Regions from separate parts of the Kitasatospora papulosa genome, predicted to be linked through region 3. Evidence: riboswitches for the same ligand, from Rfam matches in the RefSeq annotation. Region 3 holds a riboswitch; each other region holds the start of a gene.

Region 1 (7,473 bases), 1.8 Mb from region 3:
CTGCCCGCGCTCGTCGGTCTCGCACGGGAGCGCCGGATCGACCGCCAACTGAGGGACGCGCAACGGCGCAGAGGGGGGACACGCCCGGAAACGGCGGGCGCCGCACAGCCGGTCACGGCCGCACGGCGCCCGTACGTCAGGTCCTGGGCCAGGATCTAGAAGTCGTCGTCGAAGCCGACGGACCCCTCCACGGCCACCTGGTAGGCGGAGGGGCGGCGCTCGAAGAAGTTCGTCAGCTCCTGCACCCCCTGGAGCTCCATGAACGAGAACGGGTTCTCGGAACCGTAGAGCGCGGGGAAACCGAGCCGGGTCAGCCGCTGGTCGGCCACGCACTCCAGGTACTGGCGCATCGACTCGGTGTTCATGCCGGGCAGACCGTCGCCGCACAGGTCACGGCCGAACTGCAGCTCCGCCTCGACCGCTTCCTTCAGCATGTCGGTGACCTGCTGCCGGAGCTCGTCGTCGAAGAGGTCCGGCTCCTCCTTGCGCACGGTGTCCACGACCTCGAAGGCGAAGTTCATGTGCATCGTCTCGTCGCGGAACACCCAGTTGGTGCCCGTGGCGAGACCGTGCAGCAGACCGCGCGAGCGGAACCAGTAGACGTACGCGAACGCGCCGTAGAAGAACAGCCCCTCGATGCAGGCGGCGAAGCAGATCAGGTTGAGCAGGAAGCGCCTGCGGTCGGCCTTCGTCTCCAGCCGCTCGATCTTCTCGACCGAGTCCATCCACCGGAAGCAGAACTGCGCCTTCTCCCGGATCGAGGGGATCTCCTCGACCGCGTCGAAGGCCGCCGCACGGTCCTCCGGGTCGGGCAGATAGGTGTCGAGCAGCGTCAGATAGAACTGGACGTGCACGGCCTCCTCGAAGAGCTGGCGTGACAGGTACAGCCGCGCCTCGGGGGAGTTGATGTGCTTGTACAGCGTCAGCACGAGGTTGTTGGAGACGATCGAGTCGCCCGTCGCGAAGAACGCGACCAGCCGGCCGATCATGTGCTGCTCGCCGGGGGAGAGCTTCGCGAGGTCGGCGACGTCCGAGTGGAGGTCGACCTCCTCGACGGTCCAGGTGTTCTTGATCGCGTCCCGGTAGCGCTCGTAGAAGTCCGGGTAGCGCATGGGACGCAGGGTCAGTTCGAAGCCCGGGTCGAGCAGGTTCTTGTTCTCGGATGCGCTCATCACTGGCAGGCCTCGCAGGACTCGGGGTTTTCGAGGGAGCAGGCGAGGGCGTCCGCGTCGGGAGCCGACGCCTGCACGGGAACGGTGGCGGCGGCCGGGGCCTGCCCGGACGCGGCGCGGGCGATCCGGGTCGCCGGACGCGAGCGCAGGTAGTACGTCGTCTTCAGCCCCTGCTTCCAGGCGTACGCGTACATCGAGGAGAGCTTGCCGATCGTCGGCGTCTCCAGGAACAGGTTCAGCGACTGGCTCTGGTCGAGGAACGGCGTGCGTGCCGCCGCCATGTCGATCAGGCCGCGCTGCGGGATCTCCCACGCCGTGCGGTACAGCGCCCGCACGTCCTCGGGGATCCAGGCGAAGCCCTGCACGGAGCCGCTCGCCTCGCGGAGCGCCTCGCGGGTCCGGGCGTCCCAGACGCCGAGCTTCTTCAGCTCGTCCACCAGATAGGCGTTGACCTGGAGGAACTCGCCGCTGAGCGTCTCGCGCTTGAAAAGGTTGGAGACCTGCGGCTCGATGCACTCGTACACCCCGGCGATCGAGGCGATCGTCGCCGTCGGCGCGATGGCCAGCAGCAGCGAGTTGCGCATGCCGGTCCTCGCGACCCGGGCGCGCAGGGCGTCCCAGCGCTCCGGCCAGTGCAGCTCGGTGTCGTAGTGGTCCGGGTGCAGCACGCCCCGGGCGGCGCGGGTCTCGGACCACGCCGGCAGCGGGCCGGACCGCTCCGCGAGGTCGCAGGAGGCCTCGTAGGCGGCGAGCATGATGCGCTCGGAGATCTTCGTGGACAGCGCGCGGGCCTCGGGGGAGTCGAACGGCAGCCGCAGCTGGAAGAAGACGTCCTGGAGGCCCATCGCGCCCAGGCCCACCGGGCGCCAGCGGGCGTTGGACCGGCCGGCCTGCTCCGTCGGGTAGAAGTTGATGTCCACGACGCGGTCGAGGAAGGTCACCGCGGTGCGGACGGTGGCGTCCAGCCGCTCCCAGTCGATGGTGCCCTCCGCGACGAACGCGCCGAGGTTGACCGACCCGAGGTTGCAGACGGCCGTCTCGCCGTCGTCGGTGACCTCCAGGATCTCCGTGCAGAGGTTCGAGGAGTGCACGACCCGGCCCGGCTCGGCGGTCTGGTTGGCCGTGCGGTTGGAGGCGTCCTTGAACGTCATCCAGCCCTGGCCGGTCTGCGCGAGGGTGCGCATCATCCGGCCGTACAGCTCACGTGCCGGCAGGGTCCTGCGGGCCAGCCCCTTCGCCTCGGCCGCGCGGTAGGCCGCGTCGAACTCGTCCCCCCACAGGTCCACCAGTTCGGGCGCGTCGGCCGGGGAGAACAGCGACCACTGCGTGTCCGCGTCGACCCGGCGCATGAACTCGTCCGGGATCCAGTGCGCGAGGTTGAGGTTGTGCGTACGCCGCTGGTCCTCGCCGGTGTTGTCGCGCAGCTCCAGGAACTCCTCGATGTCCGCGTGCCAGGTCTCCAGGTAGACGGCGGCCGCACCCTTGCGCCGTCCTCCCTGGTTGACCGCCGCGACCGAGGCGTCGAGCGTCTTCAGGAACGGCACGATGCCGTTGGAGTGCCCGTTGGTCCCCCGGATGAGTGAACCCCGGGCGCGGATGCGGGAGTAGGAGAGCCCGATGCCGCCCGCGTGCTTGGAGAGCCGTGCCACCTGGTGGTAGCGGTCGTAGATCGAGTCGAGCTCGTCCATCGGCGAGTCCAGCAGGTAGCAGGACGACATCTGCGGATGACGGGTGCCGGAGTTGAACAGGGTGGGGGAGGAGGGCAGGTAGTCGAGCCGGTTCATCAGGCCGTACAGGGCGGCCACTTCCTCCAGGGCCCGCTCGGAGGTGTCCTCGGCCAGCCCGGCGGCGACGCGCAGCATGAAGTGCTGCGGGGTCTCGATGACCTGGCGGGTGAGCGGGTGCCGCAGCAGGTACCGGCTGTGCAGTGTCCGCAGCCCGAAGTAGCCGAAGCGGTCGTCCGCGCCGTCGGCGAGGGCCCGGTCGACCAGGGCGTCGAGTGCGGCGGCGTGCAGGGTGACGAACTCGGCCGTACGGTCCGCGATCAGGCCCTCGCGGTGCCCGACGGCGACCGAGGCCGAGAAGGAGACGGCGCCCTGTCCGGCGGCCTCGTCCGCGACGGCCCGGGTGAGGAGCCGGGCGGCGAGCCGCGAGTAGGACGGGTCCTCCGAGATCAGGCCGGCGGCGGCCTCGGTGGCCAGCGAGCGCAGTTCCGCCTCGTCCGACCGCGCGCTGCGGCCGCGCAGGGCGGCGGCGGCGACCCGTCCGGGGTCGGTGTCGGGGAGATCGGCGGTGAGGCCGGTCAGGGTCCGCAGCAGGGCGGTCCCGGGCGCGTCGGTCGTACGGCCTTCGGATTCCGCGGCTGAAACCGGGTCGGCTGGCGCGATGGTCACTGGGGCTATCCCTCGCTCGGCTCAGGGCCTGCGGGAGCGGGGCAGCCGGAACACAGGGAACCCGGGGGAGGGCAGCACGGTGCGCGCGGCGTCCACCGGCCCTCCGCGGGGCCCGGACGTCTCTGCGTCCGGTTCGGTCGAGCCGGACGCACTGTCGACAGGTCCTCGGACTCCGCGGTGCGCGTATACGCACCGATCACACCGTTGCGGGACAGTTCCGGATTCGCACCGGATTCCCCTGCGGCGACAGCGAGGTCGAGCATACATGTGGGGGCCGCCGATTGCGGCGGCCCCCACATGTAGTGTCGTGACGGGTCAGAGAGGGAGACGGAACGTCAGGAGGGTGAAGCCCGGCAGAGGGCTCCAGTCCCGCTCCGGCGTCCGTACGAAGCCCAGGCGGCGGTAGATCCGGTGGGCGGCCTCCATCGACGACCGGGTCGACAGGACGATCCCGGAGAGGCCGCCCGCGGCGCGTGCCCGGTCCACGCAGGCCCGCACCAGCGCCTCGCCCGCACCGCGCCCGCGCGCCGTCCCGGAGACGGCCAGCATCCGGAACTCGGCCTCGTCCGGGCCGGCGACGTCCGCCCACGGGCTGCCGGGCGCGACGTAGGTGACACCGCCCAGCAGCTCGCCCCCGGCGTCCACCGCGGCCAGCACCAGGGCCTCGGCGGCCCGTCGCCCGACGGCGCGGAGCTGCTCCAGGTAGGGGTCGCCGGTGCCGAAGTCCAGCAGTCCGTCACCGAGGTACGCCTGGGCCGTGATCTCGCCCAGGGCCTCGTACTCCTCGGCGCGCACAGGTCTGATCGTGACATCCATGCGCGACAGTCTGCCCCGGGCGCGGGGCCGGGCGCACGCTCTTTCCGGGGCGGCACCGGAACCCCGCGGCCTCCGCTCGAACGTCCCGGCGGGGGGATCCCCGCCGGGACGGACGGCGCGGGTCCTAGGCCCGTCGCACCGGCTCGTCGTCGCCCGGCGCACCCACCGTGGCCGGCGGGAGCTCGGTCTTGACGCCGGGGTCGCCGGCGTCCGCCGTGTAGTCGGACGGCGAGGTCTCGTCCACGCCGGCCGGGGCCTTCAGGGCGTTGAGCACGAAGGTCAGCACGACCACCACGACGATGTTCAGCACGATCGCGGTGAGACCGATGTAGCCGATCTCGCCGATGCCCGGGATCTCCTTCGAGGACCCGCCGAAGTGCTTCTGGGTCGGGCTGGCGACGCCGTACGCGGCCACCGTGCCGTAGAGCATGCCGACCGCCCAGCCGGCGATCAGGGCCCAGCGGTGGAACCACCGGGTGAACAGGCCGCCCACCAGGGCCGGCATCGTCTGGAGGATCCAGATACCGCCCAGCAGCTGGAAGTTGATCGCGACCGTCTTGTCCATGGTGAGGACGAAGGCCAGCGCACCGACCTTGACCAGCAGCGAGACCAGCTTGGAGACCTTGGTCTCCTGGGCCGGGGTGGCGTCCGGCCTGATGAAGTCCTTGTAGATGTTGCGGGTGAAGAGGTTCGCCGCGGCGATCGACATGATCGCGGCCGGCACGAGGGCGCCAATCCCGATCGCGGCGAAGGCCACGCCCGCGAACCAGTCGGGGAACATGTTCTCGAACAGCTGCGGGATCGCGAGCTGTCCGTTGTCCACCTTGATCCCGGCTGCGATCGCCATGAACCCGAGCAGGGCCAGCAGGCCCAGCATCAGCGAGTACAGCGGCAGGATCGTGGTGTTGCGCCGGATCACCTCACGGCTGCGGCTGGAGAGCGTCGCCGTGATCGAGTGGGGATACATGAAGAGCGCGAGCGCCGAACCCAGCGCCAGGGTGGCGTAGCCCCACTGGCCCATGTCGCCCGGGACGAGGCCCGCCACGGGCTTGCCCGCGGCCTCGTTCTTCGCCGAGAACGCCTCGCTCGCCTTGGCGAAGATGTCGTCGAACCCGCCGAGCTTGATCGGGATGTAGATGATCGCCACGGCGATGACCAGATAGATCAGGCCGTCCTTGACGAACGCGATGAGCGCGGGGGCGCGCAGGCCCGAGGAGTAGGTGTACGCGGCGAGCACGGCGAACGCGATCAGCAGCGGCAGGTCCTTGACGAACCAGTGCGTGTTCTCGCCGCCGCCGACGCCCATGACGTCCAGCACGGCCTGGATGCCGACCAGCTGGAGCGCGATGTACGGCATCGTGGCGAGGATGCCGGTGAGGGCGACCGCCAGCGAGAGCCCCTTGGAGCCGAAACGACCGCGGACGAAGTCCGAGGTGGTGACGTAGCCGTGCTTGTGCGAGACCGACCACAGGCGCGGCAGGAACGTGAAGATCAGCGGGTACACGAGGATCGTGTACGGGACGGCGAAGAAGCCCGCCGCACCCGCCGCGTAGATCGCCGCGGGCACCGCGACGAAGGTGTACGCCGTGTAGAGGTCGCCGCCCAGCAGGAACCAGGTGACCCAGGTGCCGAACGACCGTCCGCCCAGCCCCCATTCGTCGAGGCTGGCCTCGTTCTCGGCCTTGCGCCAGCGCGCCGCCATGAATCCGATGACCGTCACGGCCACGAAGAAGAAGATGAAGACGGCGAGTGCCACGCCGTTCACGCCGTCCTTCATGCGGACGCACCCCCCTTGCGGGCGCGCTGGTCACGCTGCCACAGCTTGTAGGCGATCATGGTGAGGGAGGTCGAGAGCAGTACCCACAGCATCTGGTACCAGTAGAAGAACGGGATGCCGATGAAGGTCGGATCGACCTTCGCGTACGAATCGACCCAGAGCATCGCCACGAACGGGGCGATCAGACAGAGCGCGATCACCACCCTCGTGGGTGTCACTGTCGGTGCCTTCGGTGGGTTCGCACCTGTTTCTTCTGTCATGCGGCGACTCCGTCCCCTCGCTGATCACCTGTGCAATGCGCAGGAAATCTAGGCGAGAGGCCCGGCCACCGTCACCCCCGTCCGCATTGCGGTCCTGCAACGGTCCTTGTGTCGCCCGAAATGACTGATCCCCCCGCGTGGGCAGGGGGATCAGTGGGCTGTGGGGAACAAGCCGTGTCAGTCGGTGGGACGCTTCAGACGGGCCACGAACTTGTACCTGTCGCCCCGGTACACCGAGCGCACCCACTCCACCGGTTCGCCGTCGCCGTCGATCGAGTGCCGGGACAGCATGAGCATCGGCAGACCGACGTCCGTGCCGAGCAGCCCGGCCTCCCGCGGCGTGGCGAGGGAGGTCTCGATGGTCTCCTCCGCCTCGGCGAGCCGGACGTCGTACACCTCGGCCAGCGCGGTGTAGAGCGAGGTGTACTTCACCAGCGAACGGCGCAGCGCGGGGAAGCGCTTGGCCGAGAGGTGCGTGGTCTCGATGGCCATGGGTTCGCCGCTGGCGAGCCTGAGCCGCTCGATCCGCAGCACCCGCCCGCCCGCTGTGATGTCCAGCAGTCCGGCGAGCGTGTCGTCCGCCGTGACATAGCCGATGTCCAGCAGCTGGGACGTGGGTTCCAGACCCTGGGCGCGCATGTCCTCGGTGTACGAGGTGAGTTGCAGCGCCTGGGAGACCTTCGGCTTGGCGACGAAGGTGCCCTTGCCCTGGATGCGTTCCAGCCGGCCCTCGACCACCAGCTCCTGGAGGGCCTGGCGCACCGTGGTGCGCGAGGTGTCGAACTCCGCGGCCAGGGTCCGCTCGGGCGGCACCGGGGTGCCGGGCGGCATGGTGTCCGTCATGTCGAGGAGATGGCGCTTGAGCCGGTAGTACTTCGGGACGCGTGCCGTACGCGCGCCCGCGCCGGTCTCGCCCGTACTGCTGCCCCCGTCGGCACCCATGGCCCGCCTTCCCGACTGCTGCGTTGCTGCCGTCACCGGCTCCTCCGTCTGTCGCGGCTCACATGGTGGCACGGCCTCGTCACGGGTCGTCGCCCTCCCTCAGGTGTCGGTCC
Region 2 (7,473 bases), 5.1 Mb from region 3:
CCCACGCGCTTGGGGTCACCGTGCCGCCCTGCCCAGTTCATCTTCCGTTCACCCAGGTTGCTTACGTTCCCCGTGCCAATGACGTCGAACGATTGCCTGGGTAAATGGAACACATCACGCTGCTGCTTGCGATTGTTGTCGTAACAGCTCTCGTGTTCGATTTCACGAACGGTTTCCACGACACCGCCAACGCGATGGCCACCACCATCTCGACCGGCGCTCTCAAGCCCAAGACAGCGGTGGCCATGTCCGCCGTTCTCAACCTCGTCGGCGCGTTCCTGTCGGTGGAGGTCGCCAAGACGATCTCCGGCGGGATCATCAACGAGAACGGCCTCAGAACCGAGGTCATCTTCGCCGCGCTCGTCGGCGCGATCCTGTGGAATCTGCTGACCTGGCTGGTCGGCCTGCCCTCCAGTTCCTCCCACGCACTCTTCGGCGGCCTCATCGGCGCCGCGGTGATGTCGGCCGGCTGGTCCTCGATCAACGGCGGCACCGTCGTCACGAAGGTCCTGCTGCCCGCGATCGCCGCGCCCCTGGTGGCCGGAGTCGCCGCGCTGCTGGCCACAAAGCTGACGTACCGCCTCAACCGGAAGATCACCGACGAGGCCCAGCTCAAGTCCACGGCCAAGGGGTACCGCGCCGGCCAGATCGCCTCGGCCGGCCTGGTGTCGCTCGCCCACGGCACCAACGACGCGCAGAAGACCATGGGCATCATCACCCTGGCCCTGGTCACCGGCGGCGTCCTCGCCCCCGGTTCCAACCCGCCGGTCTGGGTCATCGCCTCCGCCGGTATCGCCATCGCCCTGGGCACCTACCTCGGCGGCTGGCGCATCATCCGCACCATGGGCAGCGGCCTCACCGACCTGCGTCCGCCGCAGGGCTTCGCGGCCCAGACGAGCGCGGCCACGGTCATCCTGGCCTCCTCGCACCTCGGCTTCTCCCTCTCGACCACCCAGTCCTGCTCGGGTGCCGTCATGGGCGCGGGCCTCGGACGCAAGGGGGGCGTGGTCCGCTGGTCCACCGCCACCCGGATGTTCGTCGCCTGGGGTCTGACGCTGCCGGCCGCCGGCCTGGTCGGCGCGGGAGCCGAGTTCCTGACCAAGCAGGGCCCCTGGGGCGTCGCGGTGGTCGCCGTCCTGCTCGTCGCCGGCTCCGGCGCCATCTGGCTGCTGTCACGCCGCAAGCCGGTCGACCACACCAATGTGAACGCGACCGGGGACGAGCCCGCGGGCGTCGTCACGACCGCCATCGCGGCCGTCAGCCCGCCGCCCGCCGGTCTGAACGTCCCGGACCTCAAGACCACCATCCACGCCCCGACGGCCGAGACCCCGGCCGACCGGCCGGCCACGGTGTAAGGACAGATCCGCATGAACATCGACTGGGCAGCTCTCGCGTCCGTCTTCGGCGTCAGCCTCGTGATCACCGTCGCGCTGGTCGGCCTCTTCACCCTCGGCATCACCGGTCTCGCCAAGCAGACGGCGACGGCGCAGGGCGGCGGTGGCGGCGTCCTGGCACGCACCGGCGCGTACGCCTGCTTCGCCCTGTGCGCGGCGGCGGTCGCCTACGGGATCTTCCTGATCGTCGTCTGACTCCTCGGGCGGGCGACCGCGTCGGGCCGGACACACTCCGTGTGTGTCCGGCCCGATGTGCGTCTGAGCACACCGAAGCCTCGCAGGTCAACGGCAGGTTGACGGACGTTCGCGGAGCGTGGTGGACTGCCGGAGCCATTCACGGCGACAGGAGAGGAAGCCGGTGCGAATCCGGCGCGGTCCCGCCACTGTCACCGGGGAGCAGCCTCCACACGGAATTCACGGTCCGCCACCGCGGACCGGAAGGCCGGAGGACTGCGGATCCGGGAGCCAGGAGACTCTCGTCGCCGGTCACGTCGAACCAGGGCGCGGACCCTGAGTGAGGACATACGCCATGTCGGGCTGCCCCGAGCCGGTCACCGCACCACCTGCCGAGAAGGCCCTCCGAGGCACGACGGCCGGCTGAGCGGTGCGAGCCGACCGCGTATTCGCGTACGGCGCCGCCGCGGGGCTGATCGGCGACCTGCTGCTCGGTGACCCCCGGCGGGGCCACCCCGTCGCCGCCTTCGGACGTGCCGCGACCCGTGCCGAGAACCTGCTGTGGCGCGACCACCGCGGCTGGGGCGTCCTGCACACGCTCGTCTGCGCCGGGGGCGCCACGGGCGCCGCCGCGCTGGCCGCGCGTGCCGTACGGAACCGTCCGGCCGCCGCCGTGGCGCTGACGGCCGCCGCCACCTGGTCCGTCGTCGGGGGCACGTCGCTGGGCCGCGAGGCGCGCGCCATCGGCGGGGCCCTGGCCGCCGGGGACATCGAGCTGGCCCGGGAGCGGCTGCCGCACCTGTGCGGCCGGGACCCCCAGGCGCTGGACGGGCCGGGCATCGCCCGCGCGGTGGTGGAGTCCGTCGCCGAGAACACCTCCGACGCCGTCGTGGGGGCCCTGGTGTGGGGTGCGCTCGGCGGGGTGCCGGGGCTGGTCGGCTTCCGGGCCGTCAACACGCTCGACGCGATGGTCGGGCACAAGTCGCCCCGACACCGGCGCTACGGCTGGGCCTCGGCCCGGCTCGACGACGTCGCCGGCTGGCCGGGGGCCCGGCTGACCGCGGCGCTCGCCGTCGCCGCCGGAGGCCGCCCCCGCGAGGCCGTCCGTGCCTGGCGGGCCGACGCGCACCGTCATCCCAGCCCCAACGCGGGCCCGGTGGAGGCGGCGTTCGCGGGAGCGCTCGGCGTGCGGCTCGGCGGCACCCTCGCCTACGGCGGACGGGTGGAGCACCGGCCGGTGCTCAACGGCGGGGCGGGCCGGGACGTACGGGTCACGGACATCGAACGGGCGGTGCGGCTGTCGCGCCGGGTGAGTGTGCTGGCCCTCGCCGTGTGCGCGGCGGGGCGGCTGGCCAGGGGACGGAGAGCCACATGAACGGCGGACTGCTGGTCGCCGGAACGACGTCGGACGCGGGCAAGAGCGTCGTCACGGCCGGGATCTGCCGGTGGCTGGTGCGCCGGGGGGTGAAGGTCGCGCCCTTCAAGGCGCAGAACATGTCGCTGAACTCGTTCGTCACCCGGGAGGGGGCGGAGATCGGCCGCGCCCAGGCGATGCAGGCGCAGGCCGCCCGGGTGGAGCCGTCGGCGCTGATGAACCCGGTGCTGCTCAAGCCCGGCGGTGACCGCTCCAGCCAGGTCGTCCTCATGGGCAGGCCGGTCGGCGAGATGAGTGCGCGCGGCTATCACGGGGGGCGGCAGGAGGCCCTCCTGGGGACGGTCACGGACTGCCTGGAGCAGCTGCGGGGTACCTATGACGCGGTGATCTGCGAGGGGGCGGGCAGTCCGGCCGAGATCAATCTGCGGCGTACGGACATCGTGAACATGGGCATCGCGCGGGCGGCGCGGTTCCCGGTGCTGGTGGTGGGCGACATCGACCGGGGCGGCGTGTTCGCCTCGTTCTTCGGCACGACGGCGCTGCTGAGCCCGGAGGACCAGTCGCTGGTCGCCGGATACCTCGTCAACAAGTTCCGCGGTGACGTGTCGCTGCTGGAACCCGGTCTGGACATGCTGCTCGGGCTCACGGGCCGGCGGACCTTCGGGGTGCTGCCGTACGCCCACGGTCTGGGCATCGACGAGGAGGACGGGCTGCGGGTGTCGATGCGCGGCGCCGTGCGGGAGTCGGTCGTCGCGCCGCCGCACGGCGAGGACGTCCTGCGGGTCGCGGTGTGCGCCGTGCCGCTGATGTCGAACTTCACCGACGTGGACGCGCTGGCGGCCGAGCCGGGCGTGGTGGTGCGGTTCGTGGACCGCGCGGAGGAGCTGGTCGACGCGGACCTGGTGATCGTGCCGGGGACGCGGGGCACCGTGAAGGCCCTGGCGTGGCTGCGGGAGCGCGGTCTGGCGGACGCCCTGCTGCGGCGGGCCGCCGAGGGGCGGCCGGTGCTGGGGATCTGCGGCGGGTTCCAGGTCCTGGGCGAGCACATCGAGGACGACGTGGAGTCGCGGGCCGGTCGCGTCGAGGGGCTCGGGCTGCTGCCGGTGCGGGTCCGCTTCGGCCGCGAGAAGGTGCTGGCCCGGCCGGTCGGGACGGCGCTGGGGGAACCGGTGGAGGGCTACGAGATCCATCACGGGGTCGCCGAGGTGAGCGGCGGCGAGCCGTTCCTGGACGGGTGCCGGGTGGGCTCGGTGTGGGGGACGCACTGGCACGGGTCGCTGGAGAGCGATGCCTTCCGGCGGGCGTTCCTGACCGAGGTCGCGCGGGCCGCCGGACGCCGGTTCGCGGCGGCGCCCGACACGAGCTTCGGGGCGCTGCGGGAGGAACAGCTCGACCGGCTGGGGGACCTGATCGAGGAACACGCCGACACGGACGCGTTGTGGCGGCTGATCGAGACCGGCGCGCCGGAGGGGCTCCCGTTCGTCCCGCCGGGCGCGCCGCCCGCGCCGGCCCTCGCCTCCGGAACGTCCGGAAGACCCGCTCCGGACGGGCGAGGGTTCGCCGGGACCGGACGTGAGAGTGCAGATGTGACCGTTACAGAGGAGGCTCCGTGAGTACGCCGTATCCCTTCACCGCCCTCGTCGGGCAGGACGATCTGCGGCTCGGGCTGCTGCTCAACGCCGTCAGTCCCGCCGTGGGCGGGGTCCTGGTCCGGGGCGAGAAGGGCACCGCGAAGTCCACCGCGGTGCGGGCGCTGGCCGCCCTCATGCCCGAGGTCGCGGTCGTGGCGGGGTGCCGTTTCTCGTGCGACCCGGGGGCGCCCGACCCGGCGTGTCCCGACGGTCCGCACGAGGCGGGGACGGGCGTGTCGCGTGCGGCGCGGACCGTGGAGCTTCCGGTCGGCGCGTCGGAGGACCGGCTGGTGGGTGCGCTCGACATCGAGCGGGCCCTCTCCGAGGGAGTGAAGGCCTTCGAGCCGGGGCTCCTCGCCGACGCCCATCGCGGGATCCTGTACGTCGACGAGGTCAATCTGCTCCACGACCACCTGGTGGACCTGCTGCTCGACGCGGCGGCCATGGGCGCCTCCTACGTGGAGCGGGAGGGTGTGTCGGTCCGTCACGCCGCCCGTTTCCTGCTGGTCGGGACGATGAACCCGGAGGAGGGCGAGCTCCGGCCGCAGCTGCTGGACCGCTTCGGGCTGACCGTCGAGGTGGCCGCCTCGCGTGAGACGGACCTGCGCGTGGAGGTCGTGCGGCGGCGGCTCGCGTACGACGACGACCCGGCGGGGTTCGCGGCACGGTGGGCGGACGAGGAGGCGGCGCTGCGGGAACGCATCGTCTCCGCGCGCGCCCTGCTCCCCCGTGTGGTGCTCGGCGACGGCGTGTTGCGGCAGATCGCGGCGACCTGCGCGGCGTTCGAGGTCGACGGGATGCGCGCCGACATCGTCATGGCCCGTACCGCGACGGCGCTGGCCGCGTGGGCGGGACGCGAGGAGGTCGTCTCCGACGACGTGCGGCAGGCCGCGCTGCTGGCACTCCCCCACCGGCGCCGGCGCAATCCGTTCGACGCGCCCGGGCTGGACGAGGACAAGCTGGACGAGGCTCTGCAGGACGCCGCGGACGAGCAGGGCGACGACGATCCCGACCCCGACGGGCCCGGCGGCGGGGTGCCCCCGCAGGGCGGCGGGCCCGAGAGCGACGGCGGCGGCTCGGACGCGGGCGGCTCCGACGACGGAGGTACGGACGACGGGGGCGCCGACGCGCCGGGCCGGGAGGACACCGGGAGCGGGGACGCGCCCGCGCCGGGCGGCGGCGGTGAGCAGCAACCCGTGCGGGCCGGTGAGCCGTTCCGGACGAAGGTGCTCAGCGTGCCGGGTCTGGGCGAGGGCGCGGCGGGGCGGCGTTCCAGGGCGCGTACCGAGCACGGCCGTACCACCGGTTCGCGGCGGCCCGAGGGCGCGCTGACGAAGCTGCACCTGGCGGCGACCGTGCAGGCGGCGGCGCCGCACCAGCGGGCACGCGGGAGGTCGGGCCGGGGTCTCGTCGTACGGCGTGACGATCTGCGGCAGGCGACGCGTGAGGGGCGCGAGGGCAATCTCGTGCTGTTCGTCGTGGACGCGTCCGGGTCGATGGCGGCCAGGCAGCGGATGAGCGCGGTGAAGGGTGCGGTGATGTCGCTGCTGCTGGACGCCTACCAGCGCAGGGACAAGGTCGGTCTGGTCACCTTCCGGGGGAAGGACGCCGAGGTGGCCCTGCCCCCGACCTCGTCGGTGGACGCGGCGGCCGCCCGGCTGGAGTCGCTCCCGACGGGCGGGCGCACCCCGCTGGCCGCCGGACTGCTGAAGGCGCACGACGTGCTGCGCGTGGAGCGGCTGCGTGATCCGTCGCGGCGGCCGCTGCTCGTCGTGGTGACGGACGGGCGGGCGACGGGGGGCGTCGATCCGGTCGCGCTGGCGGGGCGGGCCGGGCGGCTGCACGCCTCCGAGGGCACCGCGTCGGTCGTCGTGGACTGCGAGTCGGGGTTCGTACGCCTCGGTCTCGCCGCACAGCTCGCCCGGGATCTGGGAGGCAGCGCGGTCACGCTCGACGAGCTGCGGGCCGACTCGATCGCCGGACTGGTCAAGGACATCACTGCTGCCGGGAGGGCCGCTTAATGCCACAGGGACAGCCTGTATCGGTACCGGACGACGGGCTGACGACGCGTCAGCGCCGTAACCGTCCCCTGCTGTTCGTCCACACGGGCATCGGCAAGGGCAAGTCGACGGCGGCCTTCGGGCTGGCGCTGCGGGCCTGGAACCAGGGATGGCCCATCGGGGTGTTCCAGTTCGTGAAGTCGGCGAAGTGGAAGGTCGGCGAGGAGAACGCGCTGAAGGTGCTCGGGGCGAGCGGCGAGGGCGGCAGCGTCGACTGGCACAAGATGGGCGAGGGCTGGTCCTGGGTCCAGCGGGGCCTGCACGGTGACAACTCCGACAACGAGGAGAAGGCCCGGGAGGGCTGGGAGCAGGTCAAGCGTGACCTGGCGGCCGAGACCTACAAGCTGTACGTGCTCGACGAGTTCGCCTATCCGATGCACTGGGGCTGGATCGACACCGACGAGGTCGTCGAGGTGATGCGCGACCGTCCGGGGACGCAGCACGTGGTGATCACGGGGCGGAACGCCCCGCAGAAGCTGGTCGAGGCCGCCGACCTGGTGACCGACATGTCGAAGGTCAAGCACCCGATGGACGCCGGTCAGAAGGGCCAGAGAGGCATCGAGTGGTGAGCGTTCCTCGTCTGGTCATCGCCGCACCCGCGTCGGGCAGCGGCAAGACCACGGTCGCCACGGGCCTGATGGCGGCCTTCGCGGAGCGTGGGCTCGCGGTGTCCCCGCACAAGGTGGGGCCCGACTACATCGACCCCGGCTACCACGCGCTGGCCACCGGCCGGCCGGGACGCAACCTCGACGCGTACATGTGCGGGCCCGACCTGGTCGCCCCGCTGTTCGCGCACGGTGCGAGCGGCTGCGACCTGGCCGTCGTCGAGGGGGTGATGG
Region 3 (7,473 bases):
ACGTACCCCGCTCCACGGACGCGTGCGTGTCGCTGTGGGAACGGCTGGAACCGGCCGTGCTGACGCTGGACCCGCAGGCCGGGCCGCGGGTGCGGTTCGATCTGGGTGACGAGGGCGAGGTCGGGGTGTGGTTCCTCGATCCGGCCTCGGCTCCACGGCCGCTCGGCGCCACCACCCGGTTCGCGATCCGGGGTGTCCTCGAGGCCCCCGAGATCCGGCACGCCTGCACCACCTGCCTGACGGCACACACCACCACCTACGCGCCGTACAAGTGCCCCGGCTGCGACGAGGGCCGTCGCACGGGACGCGCCTGCGAGGAGCACGCCGTGTTCCTGGAGGGCTCCCTGCGCGCCTCCTGCCTCGGCCACACACCCGTGTGCCGGTGCGGTGCCAGGGCGAAGGTGTGGTGCGGCGGCCCGAAGTGCCGTACGCGTACGGCCTGGTGCGAGACGCATCTGCGCCGCCATCCCGGCGATCCCACCGTCGCCTACTGCGAGGACTGCTACGCCGAGCGCTTCCCGGCGTGCGAGCACGAGCACTGCACCGGCAGCGGGTACATCCGCTGCGAGCACCGCACGCTCTCCGGGATGAAGCCGTGCGGTCGCCGCATCTGCACCGAGCACGCCCGGCGCTGGCAGGTGTACGGCTCCTACAACCGGGGCCTCGCGCTGTGCACCCCGCACCACCTCCGGCTGTCGTCGACCCCGCCCGAGGGTCTGATCGACATGATCCTGGCCGGCACGGTGACACGCAGCAGCCGAGGCAGGTCCGCGACCCGCCGCCGGGCGCAGTTGCCGCGCATCAGCATCGTGCGGCACATCCTGATCAACACCCGCCGGGCCGTACTCGACATGGAAGCCATCGACCTCCTCTTCACCACCCTCGAACAGGGCCTGCGCGGCCGGACCCCGCGGGACACGAACCTCTCGACCGCCCTGGACCTGCTCTCCAGGCACCGCGTCTCACGACGTGAGGATGTCGAGCGGTTCCGGGAGCAGCACGTCGAAGGGCGCGGTCACTACGACCGGCTGGTGCAGGAGCTGCACCGAGGCGGCCGGTACGAGCTCGCCGAAGCCGTGGAGTTCTCCGACTTCCGGCCGCGCAGCGGGATCCTGTTCGTCCGGGTACCGGAACGCCTCCAGGGCCTCTTCCGGGGCAAGGGCGGTTCCTCCGTCAGGCAACTGGAGCAACGCGTGGGCGTGAAGATTCAAGTGGAGCGCGGATGACTGCCTTCAAGCTCTCGGCGGCCGACACCCGGCTCGTCACGGCGACCGGCCCCGGCCTGGTCGCCGACAACCGGCTCGCCGTCTCCCCGTCCCAGCTGATCGACGGGACGGCGGGCGTCCTCCGGGTGCACGACTCCGGTGGCACCCGTTCGGTGGCGGTACGGCTGCTTCCCGCCGTCGGTGTGCCCGCCGATGTGGTGGTGGTCCCCGCCGCCCTTGTCCAGGAGCATCGCGTCACACCGGAGGAGGGCTGGGAGCTGGAGTCCGCGGACGCGACCGTCCCGGCCGCTCTGGAGCTCGAGCTCCCCCCTGGTCCGTCCCTCGACGAGGCCACGACCGTGCTGCGCGGCGCCCCGCTCCTGTGCGGCCACGTCTTCGCGCACGGATTCGAGACGTCTCCCGACGTCTGGATCGAAGCCTCCGGCAGCCTCTTCCGGGTGCGTGCGGCCCTGGACCGCGGGGGCCTGCCCCTGCAAGGCCTTCTCCGGGTCGGCCCGGAGACCGCGCTGACCCTCTTCGCGCCGGGAGAGCGCAGCGGTGTGGACATCGTCGTACTGGCGGACTGCAGCGGCTCCATGAGCATCGAGGACATCCCCGCGGCGCCCAGCGACGGGGGCCGATGGTTCAACCGCGGGCGTACGAGTGCCGGCATCTCCCGCATGAACGCCCTCAAGGACGCTCTCGGTGCCATGATCGACGCCCGGATGCGCTACGACGGTGTGGGGACCCGTTTCGCGCTGGTCCGCTTCGACCACGACCACGAACCGATGTTCCCCAGCCGTTGGGGCATGGAGGAGGTCTCGGACGCCCACTCCGTCCAGCGCCTGCGCGAGGCCGTTTCCCTGCTCAACTACCGCCAGTCGGGCACGGACATCGGCAAGGCGCTGCACAAGGCCGGTGAACTGCTCCACCGCTACGGCGTCCCCGGTAACGAGCGCCTCGTCGTCCTGGTGAGCGACGGTGCGCACTACGCGCCCATCCCCGACGAACGCAGCGGCGAGTCCGTCTCCGGCACCCAGGACCCGGTGTCGCTCATGGAGGACCTGCACGCGGGTCTGGACATTCGCCTGCACGCGGTCGGCATCAGCGACGACGCCCTGTTCGACCGATGGTGGCAGGCGCAGCGGCACCGCCCTGGCTGGGCTCCGCAGGCCCACGAGAGCATGGTGCCCAACCACCGGATGCTGGTCGATCTGGTGACCGTCGCCGGCGGCGACCGGCAGCGCATCGGCGGCCTCGACGTCCTGGAGAAGTACTTCGCCGAACTGGGCAGCGGAGTCGTGCGCGCCGTGGGGCGCCCTGCCCGTCCGCGCCTGCCCGCTCTGCAGCTGACCCCCGAGCGGCTGGCCGCCGAGCCCCTGCGCCGCGCCGCGACCGATCCGCGGCAACGCCGCACCTGGGACGCGGCGGCCGAGGACACCCTGGTCGCCTACAGCAGGGTGTGCGAGGCGTCACGGGCCCGCCTCGGCTACCAGCTGCTCCGCTCCTCGCCGCCCGACGACTTCACCCGTCTGCGCCGCCAGTGCGGCGACCGGGCCGACTTCACGGCCTGGCTGTCCGTCGCCTATCAGGTCTTCAACGAGCGTCTGCACGCCCCCCTGCGCATTCCCAGGAAGGATCCCGCGAAGGTACTGGACCTGCCGCAGCTCGCGGCGGCCTTCTGGGACGGCCGCATGTCCCAGCTGCACGAACTGCGCAACTTCTACCACCACGACCGGGACATGGAGGAGCGGGCCGAGCGGAACCGCGTCGCGGGAGGCATCATCCACAAGCACACGGGCAGCTACGCCCCGTCGGAGAACGACGCCGACGCCTGGCGTGCGCTTCAACTGGGCCTGGTGCGCGACCTGGCGGCCCTCCTGAACGAGGCGCACGCGATACTCGACGCGGCGCCGGCCCCCGAGGCGGCACCGCAGGAACCCGCGGAGTCCGGGCCGGCCTCGGCAGGCGGGATCCGTGTGAAGTCGCAGGGCTACGAATGATGTCGGAGCCCCGGGAGGAGCGCGTCCTGCTGTCGGCGGGCTGCTCGGCAGGGCCCCGAGCAGCGGCTGACGGCCCCGTACCGCGGCGATCTGGGTATCCACGCGTGTGCGACTGAGTACGCGCACTCAACGCACGGCACCCCTGCGGCGGCGAGGGTGGTGGCACACAGAACCGCTGGAGAGGATCCACCCCATGTCCCGCAGAACGAACAGGTCCGCAGACCGCCCCCGGTCCGGAAGGACGCGCGTCGTCGCCGCTGCTCTCACCGGTGCGCTGGCCGTCGTGACACTGACCGGATGCGCCGGCTTCGCGTACCAGGAGGACATCTGCGGCGGCGGCGAGTATCCCGTCCTGTCCGTGGGCGGAACCGGTTCCGCCTGTGTCCCGGAAGCCGAGGAGCCTCCGGCGGGATACGCGCGGTATCCGGAGGGCAAGGTGCCTCAGCAGGTCGACGACAAGTGGGACGTGTACTGGGACACCCACACCCTCGACAAGGACGGAAACACCGTGGTCGCCCCGGACGCGGCCTGACCTGGGAGGTTCTCTCCCTGCCGGCCGGCACGCGCCCCGCGGGCCGGCCGCCCGCCCCGCGGGCCCCACGCCGTCCGCGGCGGCCCGGACGAGCGGAAACGGCCCGGTGGTCCGTACGTGCGCTGGGCGCACACCGGCCGACGGTGACAGCATGGGAGGGCGGGGGACGAAGAGCGTGAGGAGCAGCGATGCCTACCCGCCCGTCCGACGCCGCGCAGGAACCGAGGACGGTCGTGGGTGTGGACGGTTCGGAACACGCCCGGGCCGCCGTCCTCTGGGGCGCGGCGGACGCCTCGGCACACCGCCGGAGCCTGCTGCTCGTGCACGCCGCCGACCTCGACCGGCTGGACCGGTTCGCGTCGTTCGAGACGTCCGAACATCTGCGGGACGCGGGTAACTCCCTTCTGACGACGGCGGCGGAGGAGATCCGGGAACGGTTCCCCGAGCTCGACGTCGCCGTCAAACTGAGCCGCAGGAAGCCGGTTCCGGCTCTCCACGCTTCCGCCCGGCCCGGCAGTTCCATCGTCGTCGGCAGCAGGGGAAGCGGCGGGTTCGGTCCCCTGCTCCTCGGGTCGACCGGACTGGAGGTCGTCGTCGGCAGTCCCGCGCCCGTGGTGGTCGTCCGTGGTGGAGCCGGACGCGAGGACGCGCCGGTCACGGCTGCCGTGCGCGACGTGCACGACGCCCGGTGGCTGGTCCGTGCCGGACGGGAGGCGCAGGCGCGCGAGCGTGCCCTGCGGCTGGTGAACGTGCACAGTCTGCTCGCCCGGTTCGACGGGACCGCGCGGGACGCGAACGGGCGGGCTGGTGATCGCGGCGAGGAACTGATGGCCGAACTGGCGTCCCGGGTCCGGGAGAGCGCTCCCGGTCTCACGGTGGAGACCGAGGTCGTCGCGGCGCGGTCGGCCGCGTCCGCGCTCGTCGAGGCGAGCGGGCACGCGGGCCTCCTGGTCATGGGAAGCCATGAGCGGCGCAGTGTCTCCGTGCTGGGACTGGGTCATGTCGTGCACGCCCTTCTGCACCACTCCCGATGTCCGGTGCAGATCGTGCCGTACCGGCGCGACGACGAGAGCGGGGTCGTGGAGGAAGGACTCAGGGACGACGAGGGCTGAGGACGAGACCGCGCAATCGCCTGGGACGGGACACTTCGGGACGGTCCGGATGGGGCATGTCCCGGACGCGCGCGTCCACGTGCGGCCGGGCGGACCGGTGCGACGGCCCTTCGGCGGGCCGAGCGGGACAGGGCCCGCTTGTCATGTTCCCCCACCTGCGACTACTGTCGCCACGCCTTGGTGAACGGGAAATCCGGTGTGATGCCGGTGCGGCCCTCGCCACTGTGATCGGGAAGTCCGGCTCCGGCCCTCACGGGCAGCCACTGGGTCCTTGTGACCCGGGAAGGCGGAGTTCGGGCGGTGTCACCCGTAAGCCAGGAGACCGGCCAAGGCGCTTCAACCATCCACGAGGTGCTGGAGAGGGTCTGCTGCGCCATGCACATTGCCGAGGGATTTCTGCCCCCGGCGCACGCGATCGCCTGGGGTGTCGCGTCCGCGCCGTTCGTCGTCCACGGAGTCCGGTCACTTTCGCGTGAGGTCAGGGAGAACCCTGAGAGCACGCTGCTCCTGGGGGCCTCCGGGGCCTTCACGTTCGTCCTTTCCGCATTGAAGATCCCGTCCGTGACGGGAAGTTGTTCACACCCCACCGGTACGGGGCTGGGGGCCATCCTGTTCCGACCGCCCATCATGGCGGTCCTGGGGACCATCACCCTGCTGTTCCAGGCCCTGTTGCTCGCGCACGGCGGTCTGACCACGCTCGGAGCCAACGTCTTCTCGATGGCGATCGTCGGCCCCTGGGCCGGATACGCGGTCTTCAGGCTGCTGCGCCGGTACGACGTGCCGCTGATGGTGGCGGTGTTCTTCGGCGCGTTCGTCGCCGACCTGTCCACCTACTGCGTCACCAGCGTGCAGCTGGCACTCGCCTTCCCGGACCCGAGCAGCGGCTTCCCGGGCGCGCTCGGCAAGTTCGGCTCCATCTTCGCGGTCACCCAGATCCCGCTCGCCGTGAGCGAGGGGCTGCTGACCGTGCTGGTGATGCGGCTCCTCGTGCAGTCCAGCAAGGGGGACCTGACCCGGCTCGGTGTGTTCCTCACCCGGAAGCAGGCACGCACGGAGAAGGCCGAGACCGAGGCGGTGGCCCGATGAACAAGAACACGAAGATCAACGCTCTGCTGCTCGTCGTGGTGGCCGCACTGGCCGTCCTGCCGCTGGCCCTCGGCCTCGGCGACGGCGAGAAGGAACCGTTCACGGGGGCCGACGCACAGGCCGAGACGGCGATCACCGAGATCGACCCGGACTACGAACCCTGGTTCTCCCCGCTGTACGAACCGCCCTCCGGCGAGATCGAGTCGGCGCTGTTCGCCCTTCAGGCCGCGCTCGGCGCGGGCGTCCTCGCCTACTACTTCGGCCTGCGGCGCGGACGCCGTCAGGGCGAACTGCGCGCGACCGCGGGGCAGGAGAGAAGGGGTGCCGGCGGCGGTGCCGAGGAGCCGACGGTCCGAAAGGCCTGAACGCACATGCTGCCGATCGACGCGGCGGCGCACAGCAGCCGCTGGCGCCGCCGCCATCCCGTGGACAAGGCCGCGCTCGGTCTGGGGCTCACGGCGCTGGCCGTTTCGCTGCCGCCCTGGCCCGGTGCGGCCCTTGTCCTCGTGGCCGCCCTGGCCGTTCTGCTGGGGCCGGCGGGCGTCACCGCCCGTCACCTGTGGCGGGCGTACCGGGTGCCCCTGGGTTTCTGCGTCACCGGGGCCGCGACGCTCCTCGTCCAGGTCGGCGGACCGCGAGGGCTCGTCGCTCTCGACCCCGGGGGGCCCGTACGCGCGGGGGAACTGCTGCTGCGTACCTCGGCGGCGTCCCTCGGGGTCCTGCTGTTCGCCTTCACCACTCCGATGTCCGACCTGCTGCCCCGCCTGGTCAGGGCGGGGGTGCCCGCACCGGTGGTGGACGTCGCCCTGGTGACGTACCGCATGAGCTTCCTCCTCCTCGACGCGGTGCGCCGGATCAGGGAGGCCCAGGCGGCCCGGCTCGGCCACACCACCCGGGCCGCCGCCTGGCGGTCCCTGGCGGGGCTCGGAGCGACCGCGTTCGTCAGGGCGTTCGACCGCGCGGCGCGGCTCCAGACGGGGCTGGCCGGGCGCGGTTACGACGGGACGCTGCGCGTCCTGGTGCCCGAGGCCCGCGTCTCCGCGCGCTTCGTGGCGCTGAGCGTCCTCCTGCTCGCGGTCCTCACCATCCTGACCTTCGCCCTGGAAAGGCCGCTGTCATGAGCGAACCCGTGCTGCTCGCCCTGCGGGGCGCGTCCTTCGCGTACGAGGACGGTCCCGCCGTGCTCAGCGGCCTCGACTTCGAGGCGCGCGAGGGGCGCGCGCTCGCCCTCCTCGGCCGCAACGGCAGCGGAAAGACCACGCTGATGCGGCTCCTGAGCGGCGGACTGCGTCCGCGTGAGGGGCAGTTGGCGGTCGAGGGCCGCCCCGTCACCTACGACCGGAAGGGACTGACCCGTCTGCGTACCACCGTCCAGTTGGTGGTGCAGGACCCGGACGACCAGTTGTTCGCCGCGTCCGTCTCCCAGGACGTGTCGTTCGGGCCGCTGAACCTCGGCCTGCCGGACGCCGAGGTGCGCGCCCGGGTGGACGAGGCGCTCGCCGCCCTCGACATCACCGCCCTGGCGGACCGGCCCA
Region 4 (7,473 bases), 160 kb from region 3:
TCGACGACCCATCTGGTCTTGCCCAGGCCGGATCCGTGGGCGGTACCCCTGCGGGCGATCCTCGGCGTGATGCCACGGGCGCGGAGCAGGCGTCGGCACTTGTCGTAGTCGTAGCCACGGTCGGCGAACAGCTGCCGTGGCCGGTGGCGAGGCGGCCCACCAGGTCGCGGATGCGAGGGATCGTGTCCAGCAGGAGCAGGAGCTGGGTGACGTCGTGACGGTTTCCGCTGGTCACGGAGACTGCGAGAGGTGTTCCGTAGCGGTCGGTGATCAGGTGGTGCTTGCTGCCGGAGCGGGCGAGGAGGGAGCAGCGGGGCCACGCGATCCCACAGGTCATCAGGCACAAGATCATCCGCCACCTGTAGAACTCTGCCGCCCGCCGGCCCAACTGCCAAGCCTTTGAACCAAAACTCATTCTGAACTGATCAGTAAGGGAGGTCTTCCCGGAGCCGAATGTGGGCGGCAGATTCCGGGAGCCGCGCACACGTGGGAATCGTGAGCAGTGGGCAGAGCGCAGGCGCGGGCCCGATCAGTTGACCGACGTGTTCCGTGTCATCTCGGCTGCCTCGGTGATGGCGCGTTGTCTGAGATCGCCGAACAGCTGCATCGTGACGGCGGCCAGGATGTCGCCCCCGCCAACAGTCCGCCCGTCCCCGCGACGGGTGGACAGGGCGAGGAGGGGGTCCTTGAGCAGCGGGGCCGGGGCTGGCTCGCCCGGCACCACCAGACTGACCGTCCCGAACCGCTTGACCCCGCCCTCGCGGACGACCTTGGCTGCGTCCCGGGCCAGGGCCGTCAGGAACACGCTCGCGATGCCGTCCAGGTCGCGGACCATCGCCGGGACCGCCCTTACCCCCCGGCTCCCCAGCAGCCGTCTCACCCCGGCCTCGAACCGGTGGGCGCCAGCCACACCACTCGGTGTACGCACCCCGCGGCGCTCACGAAGAGACACGAGCGCACCATCGGCGTTGCGCACCTCGCCCATCAGGCCGTGGAAGGTCGGGCTGTGCAGGTACCACGCCGATCCAACCTCCACCTCGACGTTCCGGTCGATCGCCGAGATGAGGTCCTTGGGAATCAGCCTCTTTCTGACCTCCTCGGCCGCCGCGCTTCTCGCGCCCTCGATGATCTCCGTCAGCACGGTCCGCGTCACCGACGCGGCGGCCCACGCGGCCGACCGGGAGACGTGCAACGAGGTCACGTCCCTGAACACCGCTTTGACGAGCTGAGGCTTGAACGGCAGGTCGGTCACGACGGAAGCGGTCTGCGGACCGCTGCGCTCGGTGCGTAGGGGTTGTGTGGTCATCGAAAATGCGCTTTCTGCTGTCGGAGGTGTCAGTGGCCGGTGCCGCACCGGGCGGCGAGGCCACGGAGCTCTGCGGAGGGCGCCGAGCCGACACAGGGCCTGCCGGACGGGGCCGCCTGCACACAGAGGTGCAGGCGGCCCCGCCCGGATTCTCGGCGTTCCGGCGACCGGGCGTGCGGCAGGGGGTGCCACCCGGGCGACGCGCTGTGGTGCGGCGCTGTGCCGGTCAGGCGACCTGGTACCTGCCGACTTCCAGGAAGTGGCGCAGTGCTTCGGGTGTGTTGTCGTCCAGGGCGGCGTTGGCTGCCGCGCGCAGGGCCGGGCTGATGGACGAATCGGCGAGGATGCGGGCGATGGCGACGCGGTCGTCCTCGGCCTGGGCGATGCGGTAGCCGGTCTCCAGCCAGGCGCGCATCGCCTCGGGGTCATTGGCGTCCAGGAGGGCGTTGGCCTCGGCGATGACGCGCCGGCCGCTGTCGGGGTCGGCGAGCAGACGCGTGATGGCGACGCGGTCGTCCTCGGCCTGGGCGATGCGGTAGCCGGTCTCCAGCCAGGCGCGCATCGCCTCGGGGTCGTTGGCGTCCAGGAGGGCGTTGGCTTCTCGTGTCACACGTCGGCCGCTGTCCGGGTCGGCGAGGATCCGGACTATGGTCACCCTCAGGTCGTCGGGGTCCGGCTCGTCCGCGGACGAGGACACCGCGGGCACCGTCACCGCGGTCGGTGCCGCCGTAGCGGCGAAGGACGGGGTGGCGAGCAGGAGGGCCGGGGCAAGGATGCCTGCGGCAATGCCGGGCGTTACGTGAGGCAGTCGCAAGGGGAATGCTCCTCTTCGTTTGCTACGTAGGTGAGTTGAGGACGCCTCAGGGCGTTCACTTCGGTGATGCTGCCACCTGGGTCTGACAGTGGCAGTCGCCCCGCTGCGGTCACAGGGCACCGTCGCCGCGGACGTGGCCGGTGTTTCAGGGCGACGCGCCTTCGAGAAGGGCGGCCTTGAGCGCGGCTCGTGGCTGTCGGGGCATGATCGGGGCGAGAGGATTCCTGGGGGGCGGTCGTGGTGTGGTCCGAGCGTGTGGCGGTGCGCGACGGGGTTCGGCTTGTCTGCCGGGACCGGGGCAGGCCGGGGGAGCCGGTCGTGCTGCTGCACGGCTTGGCCGGTCATGCGGGTGAGTGGGAGGTGGTGGCCTCGCGGCTGATTGCCCGGTATCGGGTCGTCGCGGTCGATCAGCGCGGGCACGGCGCGAGCGAGCGTCATCCGTGCGCGCGGACATCCACCTCAACCTGCTCCAACTCGCCAGCAGCATCATCTGCTTGAGATGACTCCAAACTTCATTTTGAAACGATCAGTATGCTGGTAGGCGCAGCTGGTTCGCCCCGTCCGCCAGACGGGATGCGTCGCAAGAGGGAACCCGGTGGAAATCCGGGACTGCCCCGCAGCGGTGAGCGGGAACGACCGCCGTCATCACGCACTGGGTCCGACGAACCGGGCCTGGGAAGCGACGGCCACTAGGTGTCCTCTTCGAGGGCGTGCCCGCGAGTCCGAAGACCTGCCAACTGCCCGCGCTCGGACGAACCGTGCGCGGACATCCCGGTGACCTCGTGGGCGGGTCGGCGTACGTACCGGGCGGATCCGCGCGTCGCACGACGCCCTCCGCCAGGTGGGTCACCCCTTCGCGCTCCCGTCCCGTCGCCGGGATCTCAGGGATTCATCTCGCGAAGGAGATCTCCGTGACCACCGAACACACGACCGCGGCAACGCGGTCCACGGTGTACGGCTACCCCCGGCAGGGACAGAACCGGGAACTGAAGAAGGCCGTCGAAGGCTATTGGAAGGGGCGGGTCACCCCGGACGCCCTCCGCGCCACCGCCGCCGGACTGCGCCGCGACACCTGGCGGCAGCTGAGCGAGGCCGGCATCGACGAGGTCCCGACCGGGGACTTCTCCTATTACGACCATGTGCTGGACACCAGCGTCATGGTGGGAGCCGTCCCGGACCGCCATCGCGAGGCGGTTGCCGCCGATCCCCTCGACGGGTACTTCGCTATGGCGCGCGGCACGCAGGAGGCCGCACCGCTGGAGATGACCAAGTGGTTCGACACCAACTACCACTACCTGGTTCCGGAACTGGGCCCGGACACCGTCTTCGCCGCGAACTCCGCGAAGCAGGTCGCCGAACTCGACGAGGCCGTCGCCCTGGGGCTGACCGCCCGGCCCGTCCTCGTCGGCCCGGTCACCTATCTGCTCCTCGCCAAGCCCGCGCCCGGCGTCGCCGCGGACTTCGAGCCGCTCACCCTCCTGGACCGTCTGCTTCCGGTGTACGCCGAGGTCCTCGCCGATCTGCGGGCGGCCGGGGCGGAGTGGGTGCAGCTCGACGAACCCGCACTCGTCCAGGACCGCACCCCGGCCGATCTCGACGCCGTCGCCCGGGCCTACACGCAGCTCGGCGGGCTCGCCGATCGCCCCGGACTGCTCGTCGCCTCCTACTTCGACCGGCTCGGGGAAGCCCTGCCCGTCCTGGCGAGGACCCCGATCGACGGACTGGCACTCGACTTCACCGACGCCGCGGCGGCCAACCTCGACGACCTCGCGGCCGCCGGAGGACTCCCCGGCCGAAGGCTCGTCGCCGGCGTGGTCGACGGCCGCAACATCTGGATCAACGACTACGAGAAGTCGCTGGCCACCCTCGCCACGCTCCTCGGCCTCGCCGGCCGGGTCGACGTCGCCACCTCCTGCTCCCTCCTGCACGTCCCCCTCGACACGGCGGCCGAGGAGGAGATCGACCCTGAGATCCTGCGCTGGCTCGCCTTCGCCCGGCAGAAGACGGCGGAGGTCGCCACCCTGGCCAGGGGACTGGCCGAGGGCACCGACGCCATCGCCGCCGAGATCGCAGCCAATCGGGCGGACCTCACCTCCCGCGCCGACTCCCCCGTCACCTACGACCCTGCCGTGCAGGCCAGGGCCGACGCCGTCACGGACGCCGACGGCCGACGCTCCCAGCCGTACGAGGTCCGGGCCGCAGCCCAGCGTGCCCACCTCGGACTTCCTCTGCTGCCGACGACCACCGTCGGTTCGTTCCCGCAGACCGATGAACTGCGCGCCGCGCGCGCCGACCTGCGCACCGGCAGGACCGACTCGGCCGGGTACGACGAGCGGATCAGGAAGGAGATCGCCGAGGTGATCTCCTACCAGGAGAGGACCGGCATCGACGTCCTCGTGCACGGCGAGCCCGAACGCAACGACATGGTGCAGTACTTCGCCGAGCGACTGAGCGGATACCTCGCCACCCGGCACGGCTGGGTCCAGTCCTACGGCACCCGCTACGTCCGCCCACCGGTCCTGGCCGGCGACATCTCCCGCCCCGAACCGATGACGGTGGGCTGGACGACGTACGCCCAGTCGCTCACCGACCGTCCCGTCAAGGGCATGCTCACCGGCCCGGTCACCATGCTCGCCTGGTCCTTCGTCCGCGACGACCAGCCGCTCGGCGACACCGCCCGCCAGGTCGCCCTCGCCCTGCGCGACGAGGTCGACGACCTGGAATCGGCCGGCATCTCGGTCATCCAGGTGGACGAGCCCGCTCTGCGCGAGACGCTGCCGCTGCGCGCCGCCGGCCGTCCCGCCTACCTGGCCTGGGCGATCGAGGCGTTCCGGCTGTCGACGAGCGGGGTACGGCCGGACACACAGATCCACACCCACATGTGCTACGCCGAGTTCGGTGACATCGTCCAGGCCATCGACGACCTCGACGCCGACGTCATCAGCCTGGAGGCAGCCCGCTCCCACATGCAGGTGGCCCACGAATTGGCGGACCACGGCTACCCGCGCGAGGCGGGCCCCGGCGTCTACGACATCCACTCGCCCCGCGTCCCGAGTGTGCGGGAGACCGCCTCGCTGCTCCGCACGGGGCTGGCAGCCATCCCCTCGGAGCGCCTGTGGGTCAACCCGGACTGCGGGCTGAAGACCCGTGGCTGGCCGGAGACCCGCGCGTCGCTGGAGAACCTCGTGGCTGCGGCCCGCACCGTCCGCGACGAGCTCTCGGCCCACTGACGGCGAGGCTCTGCCGGGGTGCGTCCGCGCGCCCCGGCAGGGCCGGTCACAGCTGCGGACCAGGCGCCGGCGCCCGGCCGGACCATGTTTCGGCCCGGCCCGGGCCGGACACGCGAAGGGAGCGGCGGCATCGCACCGGGCGGTGGCAGGACCCGACCGAGGTGCGGAGCGTGGGCACGCGCGCACAGCCCGTACATCCTCACCAATCAGGCACTTTGAAGCTGTTTGCCCCGTTTGGTGACGGGTACGCCGCAGTGAGGGCGGAATGAGGCATTCCGTGAACCGGAACCCGACCGACCACCGCACCCTCACACCGACGAGAAGGAGCCTCCCGTGGCCTCAGTACCCGCCATCACGCTCAACAACGGCGTGGAGATCCCCCAGCTCGGATTCGGCACCTTCCAGATCCCGCCGCAGGAAACACGTGAGACCACCCTGGCGGCCCTGAAGGCCGGATACCGGCACATCGACACGGCTCAGATGTACGGCAACGAGAAGGAGGTCGGAGAGGCGGTCCGGGACTCCGGTCTCGACCGGGGCGACGTCTTCGTCACCAGCAAGCTGGACAACGGCGCCCACGCGTACGACGACGCCCTCCGCGCCTTCGAGGGCACGATGGAGAAGATCCGGCTGGACTACCTGGACCTCTTCCTCATCCACTGGCCGCTGCCGGACAGGGGCGACTTCGTGGAGACCTGGAAGGCACTCGAGGAGATCTACCGCTCGGGGCGGGTCAAGAGCATCGGGGTCTCGAACTTCCAGCCGCACCACCTGCGCCGCCTGCTGGACGGCAGTGTGGTGGTGCCCGCCGTCAACCAGATCGAGGTCCATCCCTACCTCACCCAGGACGCCGTCAGGTCCTTCGGCGCCGAACACGGCATCGCGACGGAGGCCTGGTCCCCGATCGCGCAGGGAAAGGTGCTCGACGATCCGACGCTGGTCCGTATCGCGGAGCGGGTCGGCAAGTCGACGGCGCAGGTCACCCTGCGCTGGCACCTGCAGCGCGGGGACATCGTGTTCCCCAAGTCGGTGACCCGGCGGCGCATCGAGGAGAACTTCGACCTCTTCGACTTCGAACTCACCGAAGGGGACATCGGCGAGATCAACGCCCTCAACCGTGACGAGCGCACCGGATTGGATCCGGACCGCTTCAACGGCTGAGCGTCCCGGCACAGTGCCGTGGCCCGTCCCTCGTCGAGGGGCGGGCCACGCGCATGCGGCCGGTGGGCCTCAGATCGTCACTTCAGGGCCGGCGGCGCGGCGTCCGCCGAGGTGCCCCATCCGGAGGGCGTGGTCCCGACCTCGAAGGACAGTTCCCGCGTCCTGCGGATGTCCTCGGTGGTCAGGTAGGTCTTCCCGTACGCGGCCCCGTCGGTGCGCGCGGACCGGATGTAGCGCGCCGAGTCGGAGGTGCCGGGCGCCTTCACCGTCAGGGCGCCCTCGGGGTAGTAACGCCGGTCGAGGGTCAGGTCGACCCGCTCGAAGACGGGCGTCGACAGGCCCCAGGTGTCCGTCCCCGGCTGCACCGGGAAGACACCGATCGAGGAGAGGACGTTCCAGGCGGACATCGTGCCCAGGTCGTCGTTGCCGGTCATCCCGGTCGGGGTGTCCGTGAAGAGGGTGAGCGCGGCGTGCACCACGTCCGTCGTCTTCCAGGGCTGCCCGGTGGAGAGGTAGGTGTAGGGGGCGATCAGGTCGGGCTCGTTCTGCGGGTTGTACTTGTCCGCGTTGTAGTAGTCGTACGGCCCGTTGACCCACACCTCGCGGGCGGTCTTCGACGGGTCCTGCAGCAGTTGCTCGTAGGCGAAGAACGAGTCGAGGCGCTCGTTCGCCGCGTCGGTCCCTCCGATCAGGGAGACCATGCCGGGCAGGTCCTGGGGGACGAGCCACTGGTACTGCCAGGACGTGCCCTCGTGGAAGCCCTCGCTCCGGGCGGGGTCGGCGGGGCCGGTGAAGTCGCCGTTCGCGTCGCGGGCACGGAAGAAGCCGGTCGAACTGTCGAAGATCTTCCGGTAGTTCTGGGCCCGCTCCGCATAGCGCGCGGCGTCCTGGTCGTGGCCGAGCTCCTTCGCCATCCGGCCGAGCATCGCGTCGGACAGCGCGTACTCCAGGGTCGCCGAGGC

What was found. A riboswitch is a leader RNA that binds a small molecule or an ion and turns the genes downstream of it on or off. The one in region 3 is predicted to bind cobalamin.
Region 1: another riboswitch for cobalamin. It lies ahead of OG362_RS10210 (ribonucleoside-diphosphate reductase subunit alpha); the one in region 3 lies ahead of OG362_RS02665 (energy-coupling factor ABC transporter permease).
Region 2: another riboswitch for cobalamin. It lies ahead of OG362_RS24930 (cobalamin biosynthesis protein); the one in region 3 lies ahead of OG362_RS02665 (energy-coupling factor ABC transporter permease).
Region 4: another riboswitch for cobalamin. It lies ahead of metE (5-methyltetrahydropteroyltriglutamate--homocysteine S-methyltransferase); the one in region 3 lies ahead of OG362_RS02665 (energy-coupling factor ABC transporter permease).

What each region holds. Positions count from the first base shown of each region.
Region 1 covers NZ_CP108452.1:2,463,113-2,470,585, reverse strand. Annotated here, with positions in the region: gene OG362_RS10220 (hypothetical protein) at 1-159, shown strand, start outside; gene OG362_RS10215 (ribonucleotide-diphosphate reductase subunit beta) at 156-1,172, opposite strand; gene OG362_RS10210 (ribonucleoside-diphosphate reductase subunit alpha) at 1,172-3,565, opposite strand; cobalamin riboswitch at 3,705-3,828, opposite strand; gene OG362_RS10205 (GNAT family N-acetyltransferase) at 3,881-4,381, opposite strand; gene mctP (monocarboxylate uptake permease MctP) at 4,506-6,158, opposite strand; gene OG362_RS10195 (DUF3311 domain-containing protein) at 6,155-6,418, opposite strand; gene OG362_RS10190 (GntR family transcriptional regulator) at 6,596-7,360, opposite strand.
Region 2 covers NZ_CP108452.1:5,692,024-5,699,496, reverse strand. Annotated here, with positions in the region: gene OG362_RS24940 (inorganic phosphate transporter) at 105-1,355, shown strand; gene OG362_RS24935 (hypothetical protein) at 1,368-1,589, shown strand; cobalamin riboswitch at 1,743-1,870, shown strand; gene OG362_RS24930 (cobalamin biosynthesis protein) at 1,999-2,943, shown strand; gene OG362_RS24925 (cobyric acid synthase) at 2,940-4,556, shown strand; gene OG362_RS24920 (putative cobaltochelatase) at 4,553-6,595, shown strand; gene cobO (cob(I)yrinic acid a,c-diamide adenosyltransferase) at 6,595-7,203, shown strand; gene OG362_RS24910 (cobyrinate a,c-diamide synthase) at 7,197-7,473, shown strand, end outside.
Region 3 covers NZ_CP108452.1:636,916-644,388, forward strand. Annotated here, with positions in the region: gene OG362_RS02645 (KH domain-containing protein) at 1-1,226, shown strand, start outside; gene OG362_RS02650 (vWA domain-containing protein) at 1,223-3,208, shown strand; gene OG362_RS02655 (SCO0607 family lipoprotein) at 3,402-3,740, shown strand; gene OG362_RS02660 (universal stress protein) at 3,929-4,852, shown strand; cobalamin riboswitch at 5,014-5,197, shown strand; gene OG362_RS02665 (energy-coupling factor ABC transporter permease) at 5,228-5,938, shown strand; gene OG362_RS02670 (energy-coupling factor ABC transporter substrate-binding protein) at 5,935-6,303, shown strand; gene cbiQ (cobalt ECF transporter T component CbiQ) at 6,310-7,059, shown strand; gene OG362_RS02680 (energy-coupling factor ABC transporter ATP-binding protein) at 7,056-7,473, shown strand, end outside.
Region 4 covers NZ_CP108452.1:473,540-481,012, forward strand. Annotated here, with positions in the region: partial or broken gene OG362_RS01950 (IS5 family transposase) at 1-295, opposite strand, end outside; gene OG362_RS01955 (hypothetical protein) at 530-1,306, opposite strand; gene OG362_RS01960 (ALF repeat-containing protein) at 1,533-2,120, opposite strand; partial or broken gene OG362_RS01965 (alpha/beta fold hydrolase) at 2,358-2,561, shown strand; cobalamin riboswitch at 2,639-2,872, shown strand; gene metE (5-methyltetrahydropteroyltriglutamate--homocysteine S-methyltransferase) at 3,032-5,350, shown strand; gene OG362_RS01975 (aldo/keto reductase) at 5,684-6,511, shown strand; gene OG362_RS01980 (GH92 family glycosyl hydrolase) at 6,589-7,473, opposite strand, start outside.